DNA from 2 places in the Kitasatospora sp. NPDC088742 genome. Region 1 is predicted to be linked to the other one. Evidence: riboswitches for the same ligand, from Rfam matches in the RefSeq annotation. Region 1 holds a riboswitch; the other holds the start of a gene.
What was found. A riboswitch is a leader RNA that binds a small molecule or an ion and turns the genes downstream of it on or off. The one in region 1 is predicted to bind S-adenosylmethionine.

Region 1 (9,072 bases):
GGAGGCCTTGCTCAGGTAGCCGTCCGGGTCGGAGGCGAGCATCAGCGCCACCGACGGGTCCACCCCGCCGTTGCGGTACTCGTCCGCCGCCACGGCCGCCAGACCGGTCTGGAGCTGCGTCATCTGCTCCTGGCCGCGGGCCACCTGGTCCTGCAGCTGGTCGGCCTGCTTGCGCAGCTGGTCGGCCCGCTCCTTGGCGCCGTTGTACTTCTCGGCGGCCTGCTCGCCCTCTTCGTAGAGCTTGTCGACCTGCGCCTTGACCTCGTCCTTGGACGGCTTCGCGGGCGCCGCGTAGGCACCGGCCTGCGCGGAGAGCGCGACCGCGGTCGCAGCGGCGGCGGTGAGCACGGTGACCCGTGCGCGGCTCGGCTGCTTGGGACGGCGGTGGGAAGCCAAGGTGACGAACTCCTTAAGCACTCCTGGACGCTCACCCGTTCGGGCGTTAGTCCAGAAAATAGGTTTGACGCCTGACCCTAGTGAGTCAGGACCCGTCGCGCCACTCCCCTACCGGAACGAACTTCCCTACGCACAGCGGCTTTCACGGTACGGACACAAACGCGCCACCCTCTTCTGACCTGGGGTCAGAAGAGTTCACGGCCTGGACAGCCGCCGGAGCAGCAGCATCGAGGAGACCGGGCGCGCTCCCGCCTTCTTCACGCCGTCCGCGACCTCCTTGTCGGTGGAGACCACCACCACCGGACGCCCCTGCGGCTCCGCCCGGACCAGCCGCCGGATCAGCTCGTCCGCCGTCTCCCCGGTCCGGCTGAACCGCACCCGCACCCCGCGCGGCGGCGCCATGATGACCGGCGCGTCCAGGTCCTGGCCGTCGAAGACACAGGTCACCTCGGCCTGGCTGCGCTGGGCCAGCATCGCCAGCCCGCCCAGCAGCCGCATCCGCTGCTGCTCCAGCGGCAGCGTCGGGTACCCGGTCTTGGTCACGTTGTAGCCGTCCACCACCAGGTGGACCTGAGGGATCGCCAGCAGCTGGTCCAGCAGCGCCGGATCGTCCTCCGACAGCGCCCGCCGGGCCACGTCGTGCGGCGAGGCCGAGCCCGGCACCACCGCGTCCACCAGATCGGCCGGATGGAGCTGCGTCACCGGCAGCGCCAGCTCCCGCTGGAGCCCCTGGGCCGACTGCAGCACCGTGTCCAGCAGCAGCCGCAGCCGCATGTCCTCCACGCTGCGGCCCTCCCGGACCGAACGGCGGCCGGTCTCCAGCGCGGCCTCCAGCTCGGTGATCCGGTGCCGCAGCCGCCGCGCCTCCGCCTCGGCCGCGCTCACCTCGGTGGCGGCCGCGCTCCTGGCCTCGGCCAGCTCGGCCTGCGCCTTGCGCGCCTCGGCCTGGGCCCGCCGGGTGTCGCTCTCCAGGCTCCGCACCTTCTTGCGCAGCGACTCCGCCTCGCGCCGGACACCCTCGCCCTCGGCCCGCTGCCGGTCCAGATCGGCCCGGGCCTGCGCCCTGGCCTCCGCGAGCTCCTCCTGGAGCTTCTCCACCAGCCGCTCGGCCTCGGCCGCCGCACCCTCGGCACCGGCCCGCTCGGCCTGCTCACCGGCCTCCGCCACCAGCGCGGCCCAGCCGGCCGGCCGGACCAGGTAGGCGGCGGCGGCCACGTCCATCGGATCGGCCGCCCCCGGCACGCTGCCGGACTCCAGGGCCTTCACCAGATCGGGCTGGCCCAGCCGCAGACGATCGGCTATCCGCTGCCGGAAGGCGGGCTCCGCCTCCAGCGCGGCGGCCAGCGCGGTGGCCGCGTACTTGGCCCGGCGGGCGGGGGTGAACTTGGCGTACTGCCGCAGCGAGGACGGGAGTTCACCGACCGGGAGGCCGCCGAGGGCGTCGGCGGCGATGCCCACCACGCGGTGACGTACGCCCTCCGGGAGCGGCCGGCCCAACTGCTCGGGGGCCTGGTCCGGGGACGGCTCCGGGGGCTGCTCGGCGGTGGGCTCGTGCGTCGCCGGGGTCAGGGCGTCCACGGGCCGGGCGTCTTCGGGCACGGCGGCCGCAGGGGCCGGGCCCGCCGGGGGTCGCTGCCCCTGCGGTTCGGCTGTCCCCCTGGCTGCGTCCACCACGTCCTCGGCTCCGATCCTGCTGCGCGGGGTCCGCACGGCCGGTTGCCGCTGCCCTCAAACACACCGCTCTCTGCAATTGTCGCGGGTACCGTGCCCCGGCCCGACCCGCGCCACACACCGGGCCGGCCGGGGCACCCGCGACCTCAGGAGTCCTGCGGCTCCGCGGTGGCGTCCTCCGCCCCCGGACGGGCCACCAGCTCGACCTGGTCGACCGCGTTGCACCAACGGCAGCGGACCGACTCGACGGTCTCGGCCAGCACCTCGGTCTCCTCCACCTTGGACTCACCGGCCAGGTCGAAGTGGAGGAACTCCACCGTACGGGCGGAGCGCGTCACGTCGAAGCGGGTCAGGTTGCCGCAGAGCGTGCAACGCCAGCGGGTCTCGGCGGTGGGGAGTGCGATGGTCATGTGCCAAGTCCTCTCGTTGGTGCCGCGCGATCGGCGGTCACCCAGGGTCCGGGAGGCCAAGCCTATTGCCTGGCCGGGTGCCCGGGGACCGGCCGTCCGCGATCCGGTCGGACGGCTTCCGGGTCCCCCACATGCAGCAGGCCCGGGTGTGCCCGGCGGAGCGCCGAGGAATGCCTGCACCCATGGCCACCCCCGTCCTCGACCCGCCCGGCGCCCGCGACCTCCGCCCGCCGGAACCGGTCCCCGTGGTCACCTGGACGCTCATCGGCCTCAGCCTGCTGGTCCTTCTGGTCTCCCCGAGCTCCGGGCTCAACCCCCGCTACGGCACCGGCCCGGCCCGGGTCTGCGCCGAACAGCGCTACGAGCAGCGCTGGGGAGCAGTCCCCGCCGAGCTCCTGGCGAACCGTCCGCTGACGGTGGAACAGCTCCGGCAGCTGCCGCCCGCCTCGGCGCAGTGCCCGCCCCTGGCCCCGTCCCCGCACAAGCTGCCGCTGCTCTCCCCGCTGACCGGGCTCTTCGTCCACGCCGGGTGGGCGCACCTGCTGGGGAACCTGCTCTTCCTCTTCGTCTTCGGGCCCGGGGTGGAGCAGCGGTTCGGACGGGTGCGGTTCCTGCTCGGCTACCTGATGGTGGGTCACCTCGCCACCTACGGCTGGGCGCTCGCCCAGGCGGGCGGACCGGAGTCGGTCCGGGCCCTGGTCGGGGCCTCGGGGGCGATCGCCGGGGTGCTCGGCGCCTACCTGCGGCTGTACCCGAGGGCGCGGGTCACCACGCTGGTGCCGGTCCTGCTCTTCCTGCCGCTGCGGTTCCCGGCCTGGCTGGTGCTCGGACTCTGGTTCCTGCTCCAGTGGCTCTCGGTCCGCCAGGAGGGGACGGGGGTGGCCTACGCGGTGCACGTCATCGGTTTCGCCGCCGGGTACCTGGGCACCTGGGCGGCCGTTACGCTGACCCGGAACCAACGGACAGGAGCTTCAGAGTGATCACCGCGATCGTGCTCATCAGGACCAGCGTCGACCGGATCCCCGAGATCGCCGAGGAGATCGCGGCCATCGAGGGCGTCAGCGAGGTCTACTCCGTGACCGGCGGCTACGACCTCGTCGCCATGGTCCGGGTCCGCCACCACGACGACCTCGCCGCGGTCATCCCGGCCCGGGTCAACAAGATCCCCGGCGTCCAGCACACCGAGACCCAGATCGCCTTCCGCACCTACTCCAAGCACGACCTCGAAGCCGCGTTCGCCCTCGGCCTCGACTGACCGGAGCTGGACCGAACAGGGCTGCGCCCGGCAGGGCAGCGACCCAGGGGCGCGAGGAACTGCGCGCAGGGGAACGGCAGCACCTGCAACTGACTGACGGAGCCTCAGTTGCAGGTGAGCCGCCTTGACCACTCTCCTGCCTAGCGCCCCCGGCGGGAGTCCGCGACGCAACGGCCGCCTTCGTTGCGGTAGTTCCAGGCCGCACCGTCGGAGACGAGTTCGCGGACGGCCGCCAGGAAGCGGTCGAGGTGCTCGTCCGGGGTGCCGGCGCCGAAGGAGACCCGGATGGCGTTGAGGCTGCGCTCGCCCGGCAGCGACGGCTCGGGGGCGCCGCACTCGGAGGGCGCCGCCTCCTCCCCGCCGAGCAGGGTCCGCACCAGCGGGTGCGCGCAGAACAGGCCGTCGCGGACGCCGATGCCGTACTCGGCGGAGAGCGCGGCGGAGAAGTGCGAGCTGTTCCAGCCCTGCACCACGAAGGACAGCACACCGACCCGCGCGGCGTCCTCGCCGAACAGGCTGAGCACCCGGACCTCGGGGATCTCGGCCAGGCCGGCCTTCAGACGGGCGATCAGCTCCTGCTCGCGGGCCTCCAGCGCGTCGAACCCGGCCTCGGTCAGCGCCCGGCAGGCGGAGGCGACGGCGTAGGCGCCGATCACGTTCGGGGAGCCGGCCTCGTGGCGGGCCGGGCCGGTCTGCCACTCGACGGCGACGGAGCCGTCCAGCTCGCGGGCCACGGTGCGGCTGGCGCCGCCGCCGGCCAGGTACGGCTCGGCCGCGTCCAGCCAGTCCGAACGGCCCGCCAGGACACCGGCGCCGAACGGCGCGTAGAGCTTGTGGCCGGAGAAGGCGATCCAGTCGACGTCCAGCTCGCGGACCGAGACCCGGTGGTGCGGGGCCAGCTGGGCGGCGTCCAGGACGACCCGGGCGCCGTGGCGGTGGGCGGTCTCGGTCAGTTCGGCGATCGGCCAGAGCTCGCCGGTGACGTTGGAGGCGCCGGTGACGCAGAGCAGGCGGTGCTCGGCGGGCCCCTCCTCAGTGTCACTGCGACGGAGAGCCAGCTCGAAGGCCTCGACCGCCTCGGCGTGCGAGCGGGGGGCGCGCAGGTAGGTGACCTTCAGGCCGTTGTGCGCCCAGGGCAGCAGCGAGGCGTGGTGCTCGGTCTCGAAGGCGAAGACCTCGGTGCCGGCCGGGACGGCGGCGGCCAGCAGGTTGAGCGAGTCGGTGGTGGCGCGGGTGAAGACCACCTGGTCGCCCTCGCGCAGGTCGAGGAACTCCTCGACGGTGCGGCGGCTCTGCTCGAACAGGTCGGTGGAGAGCTGGGAGAGGTAGCCGGCGCCGCGGTGGACCGAGCCGTAGTACGGGGCGTAGGCGGCGACGTCGTCCCAGACCCGCTGGAGCGCCGGGGAGCTGGCGGCGTAGTCGAGCGCGGCGTAGGTGACCTTCTCGCCGGAGGCCAGCGGGACCTGGACGTCGTGGCCGAGAACGGGGAGCGGGGCGCAGGTGCGGGTGGCGATCGACATGGGGGTGCACTCCTCTGACGGTCCGGGACCTCGGGGTGCAGCTGTGCCGCCGACGTCCGCGCTTGCGCTGCGGACGGATCGCCGCAGAGCCCGGTCCTCACCCAGGGCACCCCGCCACGGACGGAGGGTTGCCGGACAGCAAGCTGGGGCTTGTCGCTGTCACTCATGACCTGTCGTGAACTCTAGATGCGCTTCCGGAGAGTGGTCAAACGACGTTCCACTATCTGGACGAGTCAGGGCACGAAGAAGGCCCGGACCATGGTCCGGGCCTTCAACTGGCTTGTCAGGAACGGGTGGTGGCCTCGGCCCAGTTCTTGAGGAGGGTCTCGGCGGCGCCCGAGTCGATGGCCTCAGCGGCACGGGCCATCCCGGCCTTGAGCTGCTCCGGGAGCGGGGCGTCGGTGAGGTCCAGGGCGGTCAGCGCGGCCGCGGAGTTGAGCAGCACCGCGTCCCGGACCGGGCCGTGCTCGCCCGCCAGCAGGCGGCGGACCACGGCGGCGTTGAAGGCCGGGTCGCCGCCGCGCAGCGCCTCGATGCCGACCGGCTCGATGCCGACCTCGCGCGGGTCGAAGGTGGTCTCGGTGACCTGACCGTCCTTCACCGTCCAGACGTGCGAGGTGGTGGAGATGGTCAGCTCGTCCAGGCCGTCGTCGCCGCGGAAGACCAGCGCACTGGCGCCGCGGCGGGCCAGCACCCCGGCGATCAGCCCGGCGAGGCGGGTGTCGAAGCAGCCGATCGCGTGGGCCGTCACCCGGGCCGGGTTGGTCAGCGGGCCGAGGATGTTGAAGGCGGTGGGCACCCCGAGGTCACGGCGGGCCGGGGCCGCGTGCCGCATCGCGGGGTGGAACACCGGGGCCGGACAGAAGGTCAGGCCGACCTCCTCGGCGATCTCGGCCACCCGGCCCGGCGGGACGTCCGGGCTGACGCCGAGCTGCTCCAGCACGTCGGTGGCGCCCGAGGCGGAGGAGGCGGCGCGGTTGCCGTGCTTCACCACCTTGGCCCCGGCAGCGGCGGCGACGATGGCCGACATGGTGGAGATGTTCACCGTCTTGGCGCGGTCGCCGCCGGTGCCGACGATGTCCACCGCCGGGCCGGGGATGGTGAGTTGGACGGCGTGGGCGTACATCGAGTCGACCAGGCCGGCGATCTCGTCGACGGTCTCGCCCTTGGCCCGCAGGGCCACCACGAAGCCGGCCACCTGGACCGGGGTGGCCTCGCCGCTCATGATCCGGTCCATGGCCCAGGCGGCGTCGGCCTGGGTGAGGTTCTCACCGGCGAGCAGTGCGCTCAACAGGTCGGGCCAGGTGCGGGCCATGGCTTGCTCCAGTTCTTCGTACGGGACGTGGACTGGAGCCAGCCTAGCGATCTGACGGACGGCGGTGCGGCGTTGTTCTTCCCTGTGAGACGGCCGCCCGGGGGTTGACGGAACGTCAGTGCCGGAGTGCAGCGCCCACGGGGCTGGGCGCGCAGTTCCCCGCGCCCCCGGAGCCCGCTGCGCGGGGCTCCACTACGCGGGGGTGCGCCGGGCTACGCGGGCTCGCAGCAGCGTGGCTGCGGATTCGGCGAAGGGGACCGGGTCGACCGGGTGGGAGATGGCGGCGTCGGCGCGGGACCAGGCGGCGAGCCAGGAGTCCTGGGGGCGGCCGATGAGGACGAGGACCGGCGGGCAGCCGTAGATCTCGTCCTTGATCTGGCGGGCCACGCCGAGGCCGCCGGCCGGGACGGCCTCGCCGTCGAGGACGCAGAGGTCGATGCCGCCCTTCTCCAGGGCGCGCAGGACGGCGGGCACCGTCGCGCACTCCAGTACCTCGACCTCGGGGAGGTCGGCGGCGGGGCGGCGGCCGAGGGCAAGGGTGACCTGCTCGCGGGTGTTGCGGTCGTCGCTGTAGACGAGGACGGTGAGCGTCTCGTCCGTCGTGTGCGCCATGGGCCCTGCTCCCGGTGCTCGTCCTCTTATATGGGTGGTGCGCGCGCGTCGGCTCGACCGGGCCCGGATGTGATCCGGACCACGTTCACTTCCGGATGCTACTCCGCAGCACCGCCCGTGGAGAGCCCCTCGCGCGATCTCGCCGGGACGAGCCTCCCGCCGACTCACCCGCTCGGGCGACGGAGCGTCACCCGGTGGGCCGAGTCCACCCGGACGGCGGAGGGAACCCGGGCCCCTAGCCGACGGGCCGTCAGACGGCGTGGAGTGACACGCGGAGCGAACGGGTGCGGCACCTTCCGATGAACCATCAGAAAACGGACACCGGGCCGGTGGAGGCGCTCTCCGACGCCCCGTCGGCCGCCATCGGGGCATACCGCACGCACCGGACACTCCGAGGTGGACCCCCCGGCGTGAAGACGGAATAAGGGACCGACATAATGTCCGTCGTGGCGACAGCAACAGCAACAGAAACCGGACACGCGCACGGAGCGGTCAACAGGCCGAACCTCGTCAGCGTCGGAACCATCGTCTGGCTGAGCTCGGAGCTGATGTTCTTCGCGGCCCTGTTCGCGATGTACTTCACCCTCCGCTCGGTCAAGGGGGCTGAGTTCTGGGCCGAGAAGGCCCACGCTCTCAACGTGCCCTTCTCCTCGGTGAACACCACGATCCTGGTGCTCTCCTCCCTCACCTGCCAGCTCGGCGTCTTCGCCGCCGAGCGCGGTGACGTGAAGAAGCTCCGCTCGTGGTTCGTCATCACCTTCGTGATGGGCGCGATCTTCATCGGCGGTCAGATCTTCGAGTACACCGAGCTGGTCAAGAAGGACGGCCTCTCGCTGTCCTCCGACCCGTACGGCACGGTGTTCTACCTGACCACCGGCTTCCACGGCCTGCACGTGACGGGTGGTCTGATCGCGTTCCTGCTGGTCCTGGCACGGACGTACGCAGCCAAGCGCTTCACGCACGAGCAGGCCACCGCCGCGATCGTGGTGTCGTACTACTGGCACTTCGTCGACGTCGTGTGGATCGGCCTGTTCGCGACCATCTACCTGATCAAGTAACCAGCTAGATCAGGTCGCTGGCCGCCGGCCGGAGCCCGACACGATCGCACCGACCGACCGCGTGCGGCCCCGCAGCACCCGTGCAGAACGGGCGCGCGGGGCTCGCTCACCCAGCCGACCAGATCCTGACCCCGGGGTTAAATCCGTGAAAAAGCTCTCAGCACGACGGCGCCACCCACTGGCGGCGCTGCTCGTCCTAATCTTCGCCCTGGCGGCAACCGGGGGACTGTACGCCGCGTTCGCGCCTGCCGAGAAGGCCCAGGCCGACAGCTCGTCGCAGTCGCTCGCGATCGATGAGGGCAAGAAGCTCTTCGCCGTCGGCTGCTCCTCCTGCCACGGCCTCAACGGCGAGGGCACCTCGGACGGTCCGAGCCTGGTCGGCGTCGGCGCCGCCGCAGTCGACTTCCAGGTCGGCACCGGCCGCATGCCGGCCCAGCAGCCCGGCGCTCAGGTGCCGAAGAAGAAGGTCATCTACGGCCAGCCCGAGATCGACCAGATGGCCGCCTTCGTGGCCTCGCTCGGCCCCGGCGCGGCCGTTCCGGCCGAGGAGCAGTACACCTCCACCAACCCGGACGACGTCGCCAAGGGCGGCGAGCTGTTCCGGACCAACTGCGCCCAGTGCCACAACTTCGCCGGCCAGGGTGGTGCCCTGACGCGGGGTAAGTACGCCCCCTCGCTCGAGGGCGTGGAGGCCAAGCACATCTACGAGGCCATGCAGACCGGCCCGCAGAACATGCCCTCCTTCCCGGACACCACCATGCCCGAGGAGCAGAAGAAGCAGATCGTGGCCTTCGTCCGCCACACCACCAACGACGAGCCGAACCCCGGCGGTCTG
Region 2 (6,503 bases), on a different contig from region 1:
GGGTTCAGCTCCAACAGGTAGGAGTCCCCCTTCCATCGGCGGAGCGTCACCGGCGCCAGGACCAGGGGGGACCGGACGCTGTCGGCCGACGGTGACGGCAGCCACTCGAGGAACCCGATGCCCAGATGCAGCACCCACAGGCCGTAGTCGTTGAACTTCTCCTTCGCGACCGTCACCAGGCGGCGGAGGTGACGGTCCTGCTCCGCCTGGGTCGCCTTGGAGGTGACGAGCGAGAGCCGTTCAGCGGCCCGCCCGGTTCCACTGCGAGAGGCCGGCGTGTCGATCGGCCGACTGCCGGCGAGGGCCTCCGCCGAGCGCGACGGCTTGTCGAACCGGACAGGAAGAAGGGACGAGGCGTCGACGGAGTCGGGAGCCGTTTCCCGGACCGGAGCGAACACGCATCCGGCAGGTAGCGCATCGAGGACGGCGGCCAGATCAGGGGCCGTGATGTCCATGCCGGCCTGGGACTTCGTTCGACGGTAGCTCACCAGTCGGTTGCGGAAGCCGAGATCGATGAGGGCCTTCTGCCAGTGGTCGAGCAGTGCTTCCAGGGGATCGGCACCACGTCGGCCACCGGGACGTCGGTCTTCCAAGCCGGACAACTCCGTTTCTACAGCCACGGGGGAGCGCTGGAGCGCGCTGCACGAGCCTAGTGCGGGCGTGTGCGGGCCACGGCGTTCGTGTCCGATCCGAAACCTGACGCTCCGATAGGGGAATCGGAGCGTCAGGAACGGAGGATGCTCAGGGGACCCGCAGCAGGGTGTCCAGGAAGGGGTTGCCGAAGACGTGGTGGGGGTCGAGGCGGTCGAGGGTTGCGACGGCCTCGTGCCAGTCGGGGAGGGAGGCGGGGATGGTGGTGGTGAGGAGGGTGGGGTCGGACCAGGCGGCGGTTTCGGTGTAGGCCCAGCCCTTGGACCACTCGACGCGGAGGGTGGCGCGGGTGCCGTCGAAGAGGGTGAGGAGGGCCTGTTCGAGGTCGCGGCAGAAGCGGTGGAGGCCGGGGGTGCCGGGGAGGCTGAGGATGTCGAGCCAGAGGGCGGTGTCGCGGTCGGGGTGGGCGGGGTCGGGGCGCAGGGCGGAGAGCAGGGCGGGGCGGGCACCGGGGATGCCGGTGGCGGCGGGGTCGTCGAGGCCGGTGACGCGGATCTCGACGGCGCCGTTGACGGGGTACTCGCCGCGCTGCTGGTACTCCGTCAGGAGGCGTTCGTAGGTGGTGGTGAAGGCGTTGACGGCCCACTGGAGGTCGGCCCGCCGCAGGTGGACGGCGTAGCCGTTGGCGGTGACCCGCAGCGTGGTCGGGCGGACGTACTGGAGCAGGGCCCGGGAGGGGCCCCAGAGGTCGGAGCGCAGGCCGTCGGCGAGCAGGTGGGTGAGGAGTTCGCCGGTGAGCAGGGAGCGCAGCAGGCCGCCGGAGAGCAGGACGTCGGTGAGGTCGCCGGTGAGGCCGATCTTGGTGATGAGGAACTGGAGCTGGCCGAAGACCGGGGCCAGTTCCGGTGTGCCGGAGATCAGTTGGCCGGCCAGGTCGGCGACCGGCTTCGGGATGTTGTCGGAGAAGGGGTAGTTGTACGGCTCGGTGACGCCGCGGGCGGCGAACGGCCGGCCGGGGGTGAGGCGCCAGGTCTTGAGCCAGGGGTACGAGGTGAAGGCGTACCAGATCGCCTCGGCCCGGCCGTCCCGGTCGACGAAGGAGGCGAAGGTGCGGGCGCCGGCCGTCCCCGGGGCGGCGAAGAGTTCGCGGGCCGGGACGTCGACCCGGCTGACGCAGCGCAGCGGGAGGTCGGGCCCGACCCGGAGCACCGCCTCGGTGAGGAAGGCCCGGCCGAGCTGGACCAGCAGCGCGCCGGCCTCGGCCTCGGTGCGGTCGAACTCGCGCAGCAGGTAGCGGCCGGAGGGCTCGTCCCAGACGACGGCGGTGAGCGAGACGACCTGGTTGGAGAGCGAGCCGTAGCCGTGCCCGGCGGGCGCGGTCTCGCCGGCGGCCGGGACGGCGGTGCCGTGGCCGCCGACGGCGAGCACGCCGCCGACGGTGAGGTCGCCGGGGGCGGGGCAGGCGGTGACGCCGAGGCCCTGCTCGGCGAGGCGGGCCAGCAGGTCCTCCATCGCGGCGCCGGTCTGCACCCGGACGGTCGGGGCGCCGGCCACCTGGGCGCCGGTGAGGGTGATCGCGGTGAGGTGGCGGGTGGTGTCGAGGAGCAGGACGCGGGCCGAGGACGGGGTGCCCGCGGCGACGGTGAGCGGGGACCAGCCGTGGCGGTGGCCCTGCGGGCGCAGCCGCCAGCCGTTGACGCGGGCCCAGTCGGCGAGCTCGGCGACCTGCTGGGGGGTGGCCGGATCGCAGACCCAGAGCGGGTCGGTGCGGACCTCTCCGGCCCAGTTCTCGAACACCCGCTGGTACGGGACCAGCCCGGCGGGGAGGCCGCTGGGGGCCGTGCCGACCGCCCGGGCGCTGTCCGGCCCGACGGTGCCGCGCAGCAGCCAGGCCGCACCGGCCGTACCGAGGGCCGCGGCGAGCGTCTGACGGCGCGTCAGTCCACCGGTGGAGTCCTGCTGTTGCCCTGTCGAATGCCCTGCTCGTTGGTCTGTCACGCGGCGACGCTACCAATGTGGATCATCCGACGGGCCGGTTTCGGCCCGGGTGGGGCGGTTCCGGACGAGGTGGGGGGAGGTTGGTCACGGCGGCGCCGGGACTTGATATGGTTCCTCGCGAATCATCCAGAGGGGTGGAGGGACCGGCCCTACGAAGCCCCGGCAACTCCCCGTTCGACCCGGCGTCCGAAGTACGCGCCGTGCCGAGCGGGAGCAGTGCCAACTCCGGCCTGTCGCCACTGTGGCGCGGGGAAGATGAGGAGACACGGTGCTCTCTGTGCTGTCCTTCGCCCGGGCGCTACCCGCCCCGGCCCTTTCGCGTACCCGTTCTGTGTCCGGCGCAGGCATTCGGCCCACTTTTCGCGCGGCCTTCCCTCGCTGACCACCCCCGGCTCCCCGAGCGGAGCCCCTGCGGGCGGATCCACCCATCGCCCGTGGGATCTGAGACGGAGTACACCCATGGAAACCATCAGCGGCGTCGGCGTCCTCGACAAGGTCACCTCGATCCTCGGCACCCTGGAGGCCGGCCCGACCACCCTGGCCGGGCTGGTCGCGGCCACCGGCCTGGCCCGGCCGACCGCCCACCGGCTGGCGGTCGCGCTGGAGCAGCACCGGCTGGTCGCCCGCGACGTCGAGGGACGTTTCACCCTCGGCGCCCGGATCGGCGAACTGTCGGCGGCGGCCGGTGAGGACCGCCTGCTGGCGGCGGCCGGTCCGGTGCTGGCGCACCTGCGCGACATCACCGGGGAGAGCGCCCAGCTCTACCGCCGCCAGGGCGAGATGCGGATCTGCGTGGCCGCGGCGGAGCGGCTCTCGGGCCTGCGGGACACCGTCCCGGTCGGGGTCACCCTGCCGATGCGGGTCGGGGCCGCGGCCCAGATCCTGCTCGCCTGGGAGGAGCCGGAGCGGCTGCACCGGGGCCTCCAGGGCGCCAGTTTCACCGCCACCGCGCTCAGCGGGGTGCGGCGGCGCGGCTGGGCGCAGGCCGTCGGTGAGCGTGAGCTCGGGGTCGCCTCGGTCTCCGCGCCGGTCCGCGGACCGTCCAACCGCGTGGTGGCGGCCGTCACGGTGTCCGGCCCGATCGAGCGGCTGAGCCGTCACCCGGGGGCCCGGCTCGCCCAGGCCGTGGTGGACGCCGCCGAACGCCTGACCGAGGCCGTCCGGCAGTCCTGAGCCCGGCGGTCCTGAGCCCGGCAGTCCTGAGCCCGGCGGTCCCGGGCCCGGCGGTCCTGGGCCTGGCAGTCCGGAGCCCGGCGGTCCTGAGCCCTGAGCCCTGAGGGGTCGTCAGGGGTTCGCTCGACGGACGCGCCGGGCCCGGAGGTACTCGCGTGCCAGCAGGCGGAGCGCGGCGCCCTTGGGCGGCCCGGCCGGGTGCCGGAGCAGGGCCGGGAGGTCGGCCCGGGCGGCGCGGGAGGTGAGCGCGTCCAGGCCGACCATGCAGCGGACCATCGGACGGTGGGCGGGCGGGGCGAGGTCGATCACGGCGCGGCCCTCGGCGAGGGTGCGGTCGGCGTGGTCGAGCTGAGCGGTGATCAGCGCCCGGACGGCCGGACGGTCGGCGGCCCGTTCGAGGTCGGAGCGGGTGACGCCGTGGCGCTCCAGGGCCTCCTGGGGGAGCGTCAGGCGGCCGTCGGCCAGGTCCTCGGCGAGGTCGGCGACGAAGTCGATCCGCTGGGCGGCGTCCAGGTAGGTGCGGCAGGCGGCGCGGTAGTCGCGCTGGTCCCCGTCCGGGCCGAGCAGGGTGGCGACGACCAGGAAGGCGGGCAGCGCGTAGGCGTCCAGGTAGTCCTGGTAGTCCGCCTCGGTGGCGAAGCCGGGGAAGTCGAGGTCGGCGAGGGCGCCGGCCAGGTGCTCCGGCACCAGGGTGCGCAGCGCGGGGTGGGCCTCGACGGTGTGCAGGAACGGCCGCAGCTCGGGGTGTTCGGTCGTACCGGTGGCGAGGGCCCGCTCGACCTCGTGCTCCCACCGCGCGTACGCGGCCCGCCGTCCCTCCGGAGGGCCGCTGTCGAGCAGGGTGTCGGTGCGGTGCATGTAGGCGGTGGCGGCGATCACGTGCGGCACCAGCTTTGCGGGGAGCAGCAGTTGAGCGGCCAGCGCCGCCTCGCGCCGGTACCGCGTCACCTGCCGCCGCTGCCGGGTGTAGTCCTCCCGCAGTCCGGGGTCGGTGATCCCGGCCGCGTCCAACGCCCTCGTCCAGCCACTCACCCCGGGCCCGCCCTCTCCTTGATCGTTTCCGCGAACTCTCCGCGAACCCTAACCGGACCCTCGGAGTTCCGAGGTGTCCGGGTGGCGCCGGGGCGGGGACGATGCGACGGGGCGGCGCGGGCCGCCGGAGGAGGGTGGGGCGTGCGCAGGGTGTGGGTGGTGCTGCTGGCCTTGGCGGCGGCGTTGGTGACGGTGCCGGGGGTGGCATCGGGGGTGGCGTCGGCGGAGCGGGGTGCGGAGCGTCCGGCGTTCCAACTCCCGTTCCCCTGCGGATCGGTGTGGCAGCTGAACACCTGGGGCCACGACCCCGCGCTGGACATGGTGGTGGACGGGAACACCGGCTCGGACGGCCTTCCGGTGCTGGCCTCGGCGGCGGGCACGGTCTCCGCGACCTACCGGGACAACGGCTCCGGCAACACGATCCAGATCAGCCACGGCGGCGGCTGGTTCACCGCCTACTACCACCTCAAGGACGCCCCGGACGCGTACGTGAAGAAGGGCGACCGGGTGGTCGCAGGGGCCGCCATCGGCCGGATCGGTACCTCGGGGGCCTCCAACTGGGCGCACCTGCACTACGAGCAGCGCTACCTCGCCAAGGGCGACTTCACCGACGAGCGCCACCGGGTGCCGTCCCTGCTGGACGGCGTGCGGTACTCGGGCCCGAACGCGAGCTGGACGGGGGTGGCCAGCCACAACTGCGCGGGCGGCCCGCCCGCTTGGCAGGATTGCCCGAGCGGCTACGTCTGCTTCTACGAGGGCCCGGACGGCACCGGTCCGGTCTGCCGCTCCGACTCCGACCAGCCGGTGAGCGGCTGCGGCTTCCGCCGTTCGTACTTCAACAACGGTTCGGTGCAGCCCGGTTACGACCACGTGCAGGTCTCCTTCCAGGGCGGCGGCGGTCTCTGCCTGCACCGCGGCTGGGTGGAGGGCCGGGGCGCGCTGCCGGACGGCGGCAGGGTGGTGGAGGGATTCGTGTGGCGCGGAGAGTGCTGAGACACCGGACGGAGTGCTGACCGGCCGGGCGCCCCGGTGGTGATCGTTACCTGAACGATGTGTTCCGCTCGCTACCCTTCCTCCAGCACAAGTGGGGAGGGGTACCGGCGCGTGTACAGCATCATCGTGGTTCCCGGGCCCGGGATGGAGCCCGGCGAACAGCTGCGGCTCGCCCCGGGCGAGGCCGTGCGGTTCGGACGTGACGGAGGGCCGGGCGACCTGGTCATCCCGCACGGTGGCGTCTCCCGGGCGGCCGGGGAGATCACCGCGGACGGGAGCCACTGGCTGCTCAGCAACCTCAGCCGCTCCGCCACCTACGTGGTGGAGAACCCGGAGGGCGCCGGCGAGCACCTCAAGGTCGCCCCGGGACGGCTCGGCGCACCGGTGCCCTTCGAGTTCTCCCGCCTGGTCCTGCCGGCCGGGACCGAGCTGGTCACCCTGGACGTCTGGGCGCCCCGGCACGACTACGCCGACCGCGACATGCCGGCCTTCCTCAGGGGCGAAGCCACCCTGCTGGCCTTCCCGCTCGACCGCTCCAAGCGCTACTTCTCGGTGCTCGCGGCCCTCTGCGAGGCCCGGCTGCGCAGCTCGCCGCACGCCGCCCTGCCCACCGTCGACCAGGTGGTCGAGCGACTCCGGCCGCTCTGGCCGACCGCCAACCGCGCGTCCGTGCAGTGGAACATCGACTACCTCGCGGTGAAGCTGCGGATCAAGCC

Region 2: linked by a shared signal. The riboswitch ahead of ACZ6ZR_RS00895 (IclR family transcriptional regulator) and the one ahead of ACZ6ZR_RS16075 (aminotransferase class V-fold PLP-dependent enzyme) in region 1 are both predicted to bind S-adenosylmethionine.

What each region holds. Positions count from the first base shown of each region.
Region 1 covers NZ_JBVJLD010000017.1:88,853-97,924, forward strand. The annotation lists gene ACZ6ZR_RS16050 (C40 family peptidase) at 1-396, opposite strand, end outside; gene ACZ6ZR_RS16055 (NYN domain-containing protein) at 592-1,965, opposite strand; gene ACZ6ZR_RS16060 (hypothetical protein) at 2,214-2,477, opposite strand; gene ACZ6ZR_RS16065 (rhomboid family intramembrane serine protease) at 2,660-3,457, shown strand; gene ACZ6ZR_RS16070 (Lrp/AsnC family transcriptional regulator) at 3,454-3,732, shown strand; gene ACZ6ZR_RS16075 (aminotransferase class V-fold PLP-dependent enzyme) at 3,873-5,252, opposite strand; SAM riboswitch class IV at 5,306-5,423, opposite strand; gene trpD (anthranilate phosphoribosyltransferase) at 5,536-6,567, opposite strand; gene ACZ6ZR_RS16085 (response regulator) at 6,760-7,179, opposite strand; gene ctaE (aa3-type cytochrome oxidase subunit III) at 7,617-8,237, shown strand; gene qcrC (cytochrome bc1 complex diheme cytochrome c subunit) at 8,383-9,072, shown strand, end outside.
Region 2 covers NZ_JBVJLD010000001.1:211,670-218,172, forward strand. The annotation lists gene ACZ6ZR_RS00885 (DUF4011 domain-containing protein) at 1-593, opposite strand, end outside; gene ACZ6ZR_RS00890 (cholesterol oxidase substrate-binding domain-containing protein) at 742-2,589, opposite strand; SAM riboswitch class I at 2,709-2,851, shown strand; gene ACZ6ZR_RS00895 (IclR family transcriptional regulator) at 3,049-3,762, shown strand; gene ACZ6ZR_RS00900 (phytoene/squalene synthase family protein) at 3,874-4,794, opposite strand; gene ACZ6ZR_RS00905 (peptidoglycan DD-metalloendopeptidase family protein) at 4,936-5,787, shown strand; gene ACZ6ZR_RS00910 (FHA domain-containing protein) at 5,899-6,503, shown strand, end outside.